Linked DNA regions of Thiosocius teredinicola. The protein of the gene in region 3 interacts with the protein of the main gene of each other region in a pairwise test. Links are inferred from orthologs where the notes say so. Each region holds a gene or a part of one and is shown on either strand. Other genes may lie near its edges. The genes, in order: B1781_RS08730, ftsA and B1781_RS20695.

Region 1 (3,102 bases), 2.6 Mb from region 3 along the record:
CATCACGCAGTTGCTCAGCCATCACCAGGCCAGAGCGCGTTGCCTCTTCTCCCAGCAGCACCAGGTAGATGTCCGCGTTCACGGTCGCCGCGTCCGGCTGCAGCATCTCGAGTATCGCGATGAGGCGCTCGATGCCCATCGCAAATCCAACTGCCGGCACCGGCTTGCCGCCGAGCTGTTCGACCAGTCCATCGTAGCGGCCACCGGCACACACCGTGCCCTGCGCACCCAGCTGATCGGTAACCCACTCGAACACGGTGCGCGAATAATAATCGAGACCGCGCACCAAGCGGGGATTAATCGTGTACGACACGCCGGCACTGTCGAGGGTTTCGCGAATGAACGCGAAATGCGACTGCGATTCCTCGCCGAGATGACTCATCAGGGTCGGCGCCTTGTCGAGCATATCGCGCATGTCAGGATTTTTGCTGTCCAGAATACGCAGCGGGTTGGTGGTCAGGCGCCGCTGGCTGTCTTCGTCGAGCAGCGCGGCGTTGTCCGAAAAATACGCAACAAGCTCTTCGCGATAGGCCTGGCGCTCGTCCGGCGTGCCGAGCGTATTGAGCTGCAGTTCGAGCTCGGGAATGCCCAGGGCGGCCCAGATACGCGCCGTGATCAGGATGACTTCGGCGTCGATATCCGGTCCGGCCATGCCGTACGTTTCGACGCCGATCTGGTGAAACTGGCGATAGCGCCCTTTCTGCGGTTTTTCGTAGCGGAACATCGGCCCCTGGTACCACAGGCGCTGCGTCTGGTTGTGCAGCAGGCCGTTTTCCATCGCCGCACGCACGCAGCCGGCGGTGCCCTCAGGCCGCATGGTGACGCTCAGGCCATTGCGATCATCGAAGGTGTACATCTCTTTCTCGACGATGTCGGTCACTTCACCGATCGAGCGTTTGAACAGCTCGGTCACCTCGAGGATCGGCATGCGGATCTCGCGGTAGCCGTAGGCCTTGAGCACAGTCGCCACGCGCTGCTCGAGGAACTGCCACAGGGGCGACTGTTGCGGCAGCACGTCGTGCATGCCACGGATTGCCTGAATGCTTTTAGCCATGAAAACGTCTTGTAGAAAAAACCGAAGCCCCGCATAGGCGGGGCATTGAGATCGTTACCGTGAAAGGCGAACGCCGGTCAGGGTTCCAGCGTGAACCTCGCCACATTGCCCTTGGCGTAGGGTGCCAGATCGACCGGCACGCCATTCACGCTGATCGTTACCGCGCGCGCGTTACCGATCACTATTTTATAGGGTGGCTCTCCGCCAAGCACCTTGCGCGTGCCTTTCGGCATCTCGCCGAACAATTTGAACTGCCGATCGCTGTCACGCACATCGACCCAGCACGGCGCATTGAAGGTCATGACCACCTCCGGCGCGGCCGGAGCTACTGGTGCCTGGCTGTCGGCCAACGCGGTGCCCGTCGCCGATTCCGCTGCATCCGTCGCGCTGCTCGGCGGTGCTGCGGGCAGGCTCAATTCGCCGGCGGCTTCATTCGCACTATCGACCGGCTCGGCTGCCGAACTGTCCAGCGGCACCTCGGGCGACGGCGCCGGCAGACGCAGGCTGCCATCGGCCATCGACGGGTCGTCCTGCTGCATCAGGCCGCCTTCCACCGTCCCATCATTCAGCGGCAGTATGCCGTCGGCCGCCGCTTCTTCGGTCGCGGTATCGCCGGTCGATGCCGAGCCGGGCACGATGTCGTCGAGATAGCCGCGCCACCACACCAGGAAAAGTGCGATCAGGGTGATCAGCAACAACCAGGTGACGGCCCCGGCCAGACCGCGACTCGGTCCGCCATCTGCCGGCAGGCGCGGCGAGGCATGCTTGACCATAGCCTGTTTGGCGCTGTCATCCGGCCACTTCTCGTCGAACTGTCGCATGACCGATTCAACCGGCACATCGACGAACCGCGCGTAGTTGCGCAGGTAGCCGCGGACGAAAACGCGCGCACCGACCTCGTCGAATTTGTCGGCCTCGAGGGCTTCGACAACACTGCTCGTGAGGTGCAACTCGCTGGCGATCTTCGCCAGGTCGATTCCTTTCGATAATCGTGCGGCACGCAAGCGCTCACCAGGTCCCGGTGAGTAGAATTCTGTAACGTTGTTATTGGTTTGCTCGGGGATTACAGCGCTCATAGTTCACTCAATCGATTGCAGGAATTTGGCTTCTTCTGAATCCGGATATCTGGCTTTCAGTTTCAGGCTGTAACTTGCCATCTGATCCTTGTCGCCCAACTGATTTTCGGTGCGTACACCTAGCCATAGACTTTCAGGGGTATGCTTAGCCACTTCGCCGTAGCGTTGCAGATAGGCACGCGCTGAAAGGTAGTTCCCTCCCTGAAAACTGAGTTTCGCCATGCCCAGCAGGCTTGGCCCGAAGCGCGGGTTCGTGCGTAAGGCCCCACGATAATCGCTCTCCGCTTTGCCGGTCGCACCGGCAAGTTCGTTACAGTGGCCGGCGTTATGCCATGCGAGCCACGGGGTGCTGTACAGAGGATTGGCCAGCGCCCGGCGGAAGTATTTGTCCGCCTCTTCGTAGTTCTTCTGTTTGCACAGATAAGACCCGTAGGCATTCAACGCCACCGGGTTGCGCGGGCCGACGGATACGGCCTTGCGGAACGACTCGCCGGCGGCTTTCATCTGACCAAGTCGCTGGTACACCAGCGCCAGGACGTAGTGGGCATTGCTCGACCTGGGATCGACGATGACCGCCTTCTTGGCATTCGTCAGGGCTTCACTGAGATTGCCTTCTTGCAGGTAAACGGCAGACAGATCGATATACACATCCGCCGGGCTCGGTCCGACCAACGGCGAACCAAGGTCGCCGGTGGCGCCGGCATCGTCGTCGCGTACCGTGGCCTTATTACAGGCTGACAGCGAGACGCTGATGACTACGAGCAGCAGCAGTCGAACCCAACCCTGCGTCATTGAACATGCTCCTGAACTACCGGAATCCGTTTGAACTGGCGCCGACTGCGGTCGCGCACCTTGCCTACGAGCTGACCACATGCCGCATCGATGTCCTCGCCGCGCGTTTTGCGCGTAGTCGCGATAATGCCGGCACGCTTCAGGCGCTGACGAAACGCTTCAACCCGCTCTTCGGGCGAG
Region 2 (3,155 bases), 550 kb from region 3 along the record:
CGTCAACCATATCCGGGTCGATGACCGTACCGACGACCACCGTTGCGTCATCACGTGCAAATTCCTTAACGGTGTTGCCGACCTCGTCGAACTCACCGATCGCCAGATCGAGTCCGGCGGTGATGTTCACCAGGATGCCGCGCGCGCCGGAAAGATTGATGTCTTCAAGCAGCGGGCTGCGAATGGCCGTTTCGGCCGCTTCGCGAGCGCGCTTCTCGCCGGTTGCACGACCGGTGCCCATCATCGCCACACCCATCTCGGACATCACGGTGCGCACATCGGCAAAGTCGACGTTGATCAGACCAGGCTTGGTGATCAACTCGGCAATACCTTGAACGGCGTTGAGCAGTACATCATTGGCTGCCTTGAAGGCATCCAGCAAAGAGGTTGTCTTGCCGAGTACGGCCAACAATTTTTCGTTCGGAATCGTGATCACCGAATCAACATGCTCGGAAAGCTTGGCGATGCCGTCTTCGGCTACCTGCATACGCTTGGCGCCTTCGAAGCTGAACGGCTTGGTGACCACCGCAACGGTCAGGATCCCAAGCTCTCTCGCCACCTCGGCAACAACGGGCGCCGCACCGGTTCCGGTACCGCCACCCATACCGGCGGTAATAAAGATCATGTCGGCACCTTCGATGGCTTCGTAGATGCGGTCGCGATCCTCCATCGCTGCGTCGAAGCCGCGATTCGGATTGGCACCTGCACCAAGTCCGCGGGTGACGTTCGCACCCAGCTGCAAAGCTGTCTTGACCTCGGTGTTCTTCAAAGCCTGCGCATCGGTGTTGGCACAGATGAACTCAACGCCTTCGATATTGGAACGCAGCATGTGATTGACGGCGTTGCCGCCACCGCCGCCGACACCGACGACCTTAATTACTGCGCTCTGGCTGTCCACATCCATCAATTCAAACATTTAGCTATCCTCCAAACCCAGACAAGACATCATGAAAGTCGTGTCTGCTTTTATTAAAAGTTTCCCTGGAACCAGCTTCGCATCCGGTTCCAAACCGATTTGATTCCGCCGCCACCGGCGATCTCGGGCACCCGCACGGCCCGGTTTCTATGTCCAAACAACAGCAAGCCCACGCCGGTGGCGTGAATTGGATTGCGAACCACATCAACGAGACCGGTCACGTACTGCGGGATACCGAGCCGCACCGGCATGTGAAAAACCTCTTCAGCGAGGTCGATAAGACCTTCCATCTTGGCGCTACCGCCAGTCAGCACCACGCCGCCGGCAACCAGGTCTTCATAACCTGAGCGACGCAGTTCCATTTGAATCAGAGTGAGCAACTCTTCGTAGCGCGGCTCGACCACTTCGGCCAGCGTCTGACGTGAAAGACGACGCGGCGGACGATCACCGATGCTCGGCACCTCGATGGTTTCATCGGGGCTGGCGAGTTGGGTCAACGCGCAGGCGTACTTGAGCTTGATCTCGTCGGCGTGCTGCGTCGGCGTACGCAACGCGACCGCGATATCATTGGTGACCTGATCGCCTGCGATCGGGATGACCGCGGTATGTCGGATCGAACCGCCGGTGAATACGGCGATGTCGGTGGTACCGCCACCGATATCGACGAGGCAGACGCCGAGATCCTTTTCATCGTCTTCCAGCACCGAATAACTCGACGCCAGCTGTTCCAGGATCAGGTCTTCGACCTCGAGCCCACAACGGCGCACGCATTTGATGATGTTCTGCGCCGCACTAACCGCACCGGTCACCATGTGCACCCGCGCCTCGAGTCGCACGCCCGACATGCCGACCGGATCGTGAATACCTTCCTGGTTATCGATGATGAATTCCTGCGGCAGGATGTGCAGGATCTTCTGATCAGCGGGTATGGCAACGGCGCGCGCGGCATCGATCACACGCTCGACATCGGTATGCGACACCTCGCCATCTTTGATCGGGACGATACCGTGTGAGTTCAGACTCGACACATGACTGCCGGCGATCCCGGCATACACCGAGTCGATCTCGACGCCGGCCATCAGTTCGGCTTCTTCTACGGCACGCTGGATCGATTGCACCGTCGATTCGATATTGACGACGACCCCTTTCTTCAGGCCGCGCGACGGATGCGAACCGATGCCGATGATCTCGATCTCGTTGTCCTGGCGCACCTCGCCGACAATCGCCACCACCTTGGAGGTGCCGATATCAAGGCCAACGATTATGTTCTTGTCGGTACGTTTGACCATTAAACCTTTTCCTGCAACTTCTCGGCCTTTGCCGCTTCATCATCGTCGGCAATCTCGCGCCAACGCACTGCAAATCCATGCGCGTATCGCATATCCACGCGTTCGGGTTGGCGCGCCGACTGCGAAGCAAGACTTGGGTAGACACGGAAGAACTGTGTCAGGCGCTCATCCACGTCTTCGCGTCCGAGCGACACCGTCAATCCACCTTCGAACCGCAACCACCAATGGCGCCGCTGATCGAGTTCCACTTCGGTCACGCGCAGTTCGCGCTTGGTCGCGCGCGACGCGACAGCGCGATAGAAACTGACGACGCGCTTTTCATTGCCCTTAGGGCCGTTCAAGCGAACGAGCTCACCAAAAGCCGCTACCGACGACGGCGTAAAAACGCGACCCTGCACGCTGATCAAGGCATCGTCTCCCCAGCGCGCCAGCGGCGCCTGCTCGACCACGTTCATACTCAGCTTGTCGGGCCACACCCGACGGATGCTCACCTCTTCAACCCACGGCATATCGAGCACGGCACGTCGCAGTTTCTGCATATCGCAGGTAAAAAAGCCGCCGTCGATCGCCTTGACGACAGTCTGTTGAATCTCGCCGCGTTGCAGATAACGAAACTCGCCGTTCACTTCTACAACACGTAATGGCAGCTTGCCCGGCTGCGACAGATAGCGAACCGTTACCCAACTGCCGCCGACAAGCGTCAACAGCAGCGCCACACTGATCGCCCAACGCATCCACGAGGTCGATATCGTCTGCGCCTGTTTCGCTTGCTTGCGCTTTGCCGACGTCGTTGCCATCAGTTGGCCTCCAACGTCTGCGCCAGGATGCGCCAGACCAACTCGTCAAAATCGATACCGACCGCCTTTGCCGCCATTGGCACCAGGCTGTGGCCGGTCATACCCGGAACGGTGTTGACCTCGATGACCCAGGGCTGTTCCTCAACATCAACC
Region 3 (3,126 bases):
GGTCGCGCCGCAGCACAGGCGCGCCGCAACGGCCGCCGCCGAACCGCCGGACGAACCACCGGGCACCTTGTCGGTGTTCCACGGGTTACGCACCGGGCCGTAATAGCTGGTTTCGTTCGACGAGCCCATCGCGAACTCGTCCATATTGGTCTTGCCGAGCATCACGGCGCCGGCAGCGCGCAGATTGGCGACGACCGTTGCGTCGTACGGCGAAATCCAGTTCTCCAGCATGCGCGAACCACAGGTGGTGCGCACGCCCTCGGTACAGAAGATGTCCTTGTACGCGATCGGGATGCCGGTCAGCGGGCCGGCATTGCCGGCGGCGATCCGCGCGTCGGCGGCCTTGGCCTGCTCGAGTGCGGCCTCTTCGGTCACCGTGACAAAGCTGTTGAGCTTGTCGTCGTGCGCCTTGATGCGCTGCAGCATATGCTGCGTCAGCTCGGTGCTCGACAGCTCGCCGCTTTGCAGCGAGCGCGACAATTCCGCGATGGTCTTGGTATGCATGGGATTACAGACGATCCATGATCGGTTTGGGGGCGTGAGACGATGCAAGCGGTGTGTAGACGTTCACCACCGTCGCTGCCTCATTCGATAACTTTCGGCACCAGGAACAGGCCGTTTTCAACCGCCGGCGCGGTGGCCTGGTAGGCCTCGCGGCGATTCACCTCGCTGACCGCGTCGGGCCGCAGGCGCTGCGCCATCTCCAGCGGGTGCGCCATCGGTTGCACGGCGTCGGTGTCGACGGCATCCATCTGCGCGACCAGGTCGAGGATATTCGACAGCTCCTTGCCCATCGACTCGGTTTCATCCGGCGACACCGCGAGGCGCGCAAGGTGAGCTATCTTTGCAACATCATCAGCAGACAGAGACATGGTATGCAGCCGCTTCGGTTGGACACGAACGAGGACGCGAAATTAACACATTACGGCGCACGGTCGAAACCAACTGCGAACCAATGCGCTTGCCGAACACCGGGGCCGTTGCTAGATTACGCCTCTTTCTGGGGCATGGTTCCTCAGTACACTGCATATTCGTTTTAGGTCGAGGCCCTCGCAAGACAGGTCGCCCGACCGGCCACCGGAAATCACAGCATGTTCCTTCGTCGTATTCGTGGACTTTTCTCCAACGACCTGTCGATCGACCTCGGCACCGCCAACACCCTGATCTACGCCCGTGACCAGGGAATAGTGCTCAACGAGCCGTCGGTCGTCGCCATTCGTCAGGACCGTGGTCCCGGCGGCCCCAAATCGGTCGCCGCCGTCGGCGAAGAGGCCAAGAAGATGCTCGGCCGTACCCCGGCCAACATCACCGCGATCCGGCCGATGAAAGAGGGCGTGATCGCCGACTTCACCGTCACCGAGAAGATGCTGCAGTACTTCATTCATAAGGTGCACGAATCCCGCCTGATCCGCCCCAGCCCGCGCGTGCTGGTATGCGTACCGTGCGGCTCGACCCAGGTCGAACGCCGCGCAATCAAGGAATCGGCCGCCGGTGCCGGTGCACGCGAGGTCTACCTGATCGAAGAGCCGATGTCGGCCGCGATCGGCGCCGGCCTGCCGGTCGACGAGGCACGCGGCTCGATGGTGCTCGACATCGGTGGCGGCACCTCCGAGGTCGCGATCATCTCGCTCAACGGCATCGTGTACTCGAACTCGGTGCGTATCGGCGGCGACAAATTCGACGAGGCCATCATCAACTATGTGCGCCGCAACTACGGCACGCTGATCGGTGAAGCCACCGCCGAACGGGTCAAGAAAGAGATCGGCTCGGCCTACCCCGGGAACGAAGTTCACGAGCTCGAAGTCAAAGGCCGCAACCTCGCCGAGGGTGTGCCGCGCAGCTTCACGCTGAGCTCCAACGAGATCCTCGAGGCATTGCAGGAGCCGCTGTCGGGCATCGTCGATGCCGTCAAGAAGGCCCTCGAACAGACCCCGCCGGAACTCGGCGCCGACGTCGCCGAGCGCGGCATCGTGCTGACCGGCGGCGGCGCGCTGCTCAAAGACCTCGACCGTCTGATCGAAGAGGAAACCGGCCTGCCGGTGGTGATCGCCGAAGACCCGCTGACCTGCGTGGCGCGTGGTGGCGGTCGTGCACTGGAGCTGATGGACGAGCGTGGGGGCGAGATCTTCACGGTCGAGTGACCCCTTTCACGGTGGCGTGGGCAGCCGCCGTGTGTGACAAATCGCAAGAACGGAGAGCGTCGCAATCAAGCCGATCTTTGCACAAGGCCCGTCCCAAGCTACGCGGCTGGTGGCCGCCGTCATTCTGTCGCTGACCCTGCTGGTAATGGATCATCGTTACCACCACCTGCAGGACCTGCGCAGCGCCCTGGCCTTCATCACCTATCCGCTGCAATACATGGCCGACCTGCCGTTTTCGGCGTCCGAGTGGCTCAGCACGACCACCAGCAGCCGCGATACCCTGCTCGAACAGAACGAGTTGCTGCGCGAACAGAACCTGCGACTGCGTGCCGAACTGCAGAAGTACGAATCGCTACAGGCCGAAAACATGCGCCTGCGCGACCTGGTCGATTCCTCGTTCAAGGTCGGCGACCGTGTGCTGGTCGCCGAGCTGTCGTCGGTCGACCTCGATCCCTACAAACAGCAGGTCATCATCAACAAGGGCGGCACCTCGGGGGTGTTCGAGGGCCAACCGGTGCTCGACGCGCACGCGGTCATGGGCCAGGTGACCAGCGTCACGCCGCTGTCGTCGACCGTGCTGCTGATCACCGACAGCAGCCACGCGCTGCCGGTACAGGTGTTGCGCAACGGCCTGCGCACTATCGCCGTCGGCACCGGGCGGATCGACGAACTGCGACTGCCCTACCTGCCGACCAACTCCGACATCGTCGAAGGCGACCTGCTGGTCACCTCCGGGCTTGGCGGCAAGTTCCCGCCCGGCTACCCGGTGGCCACGGTAACCCGGATCGACCGCTCGCCGGATGCGCCGTTCTCGACCGTACTCGCCCAGCCGCGCGCGCATCTCGATCGCAGCCGCGAAGTGCTGCTGGTATGGACGGTGCCGAACCAGCTCGCGATATCGCCGAACGGCGTGTCGCCCGAAGGCGGCGAAGATGCGGCCGACGCAGCATCCCCGACCGCCGAGAAACCGGCCGAAAAGCCAGCG

Evidence for each region.
Region 1: the proteins of B1781_RS20695 (region 3) and B1781_RS08730 interact in binary tests that used the Escherichia coli proteins (3 or more experiments, as listed by UniProt). The link is inferred for Thiosocius teredinicola from one-to-one orthologs.
Region 2: the proteins of B1781_RS20695 (region 3) and ftsA interact in binary tests that used the Escherichia coli proteins (3 or more experiments, as listed by UniProt). The link is inferred for Thiosocius teredinicola from one-to-one orthologs.

Annotation. Positions count from the first base shown.
Region 1 is NZ_CP019936.1:1,794,549-1,797,650, reverse strand. Bases 132-3,078 are described here. They hold B1781_RS08730 (RodZ domain-containing protein), read right to left. Parts: upstream 2,131-3,078; coding sequence 1,132-2,130; downstream 132-1,131. Other genes in these bases: rlmN (23S rRNA (adenine(2503)-C(2))-methyltransferase RlmN), read right to left, coding at 2,919-3,078; pilW (type IV pilus biogenesis/stability protein PilW), read right to left, coding at 2,134-2,922; hisS (histidine--tRNA ligase), read right to left, coding at 132-1,054. In the rest of the region: more of hisS, read right to left, coding at 1-131; more of rlmN, read right to left, coding at 3,079-3,102.
Region 2 is NZ_CP019936.1:3,831,638-3,834,792, forward strand. What follows is about bases 88-3,087. They hold ftsA (cell division protein FtsA), read right to left. Parts: upstream 2,206-3,087; coding sequence 970-2,205; downstream 88-969. Other genes in these bases: ftsZ (cell division protein FtsZ), read right to left, coding at 88-916; B1781_RS18175 (cell division protein FtsQ/DivIB), read right to left, coding at 2,205-3,002; B1781_RS18180 (D-alanine--D-alanine ligase), read right to left, coding at 3,002-3,087. Outside these bases: more of ftsZ, read right to left, coding at 1-87; more of B1781_RS18180, read right to left, coding at 3,088-3,155. UniProt on the Escherichia coli protein: Essential cell division protein that assists in the assembly of the Z ring. May serve as the principal membrane anchor for the Z ring.
Region 3 is NZ_CP019936.1:4,379,783-4,382,908, forward strand. What follows is about bases 146-3,116. They hold B1781_RS20695 (rod shape-determining protein), read left to right. Parts: upstream 146-1,091; coding sequence 1,092-2,141; downstream 2,142-3,116. Other genes in these bases: gatA (Asp-tRNA(Asn)/Glu-tRNA(Gln) amidotransferase subunit GatA), read right to left, coding at 146-504; gatC (Asp-tRNA(Asn)/Glu-tRNA(Gln) amidotransferase subunit GatC), read right to left, coding at 585-872; mreC (rod shape-determining protein MreC), read left to right, coding at 2,215-3,116. Also shown: more of gatA, read right to left, coding at 1-145; more of mreC, read left to right, coding at 3,117-3,126. UniProt on the Escherichia coli protein: Forms membrane-associated dynamic filaments that are essential for cell shape determination. Acts by regulating cell wall synthesis and cell elongation, and thus cell shape.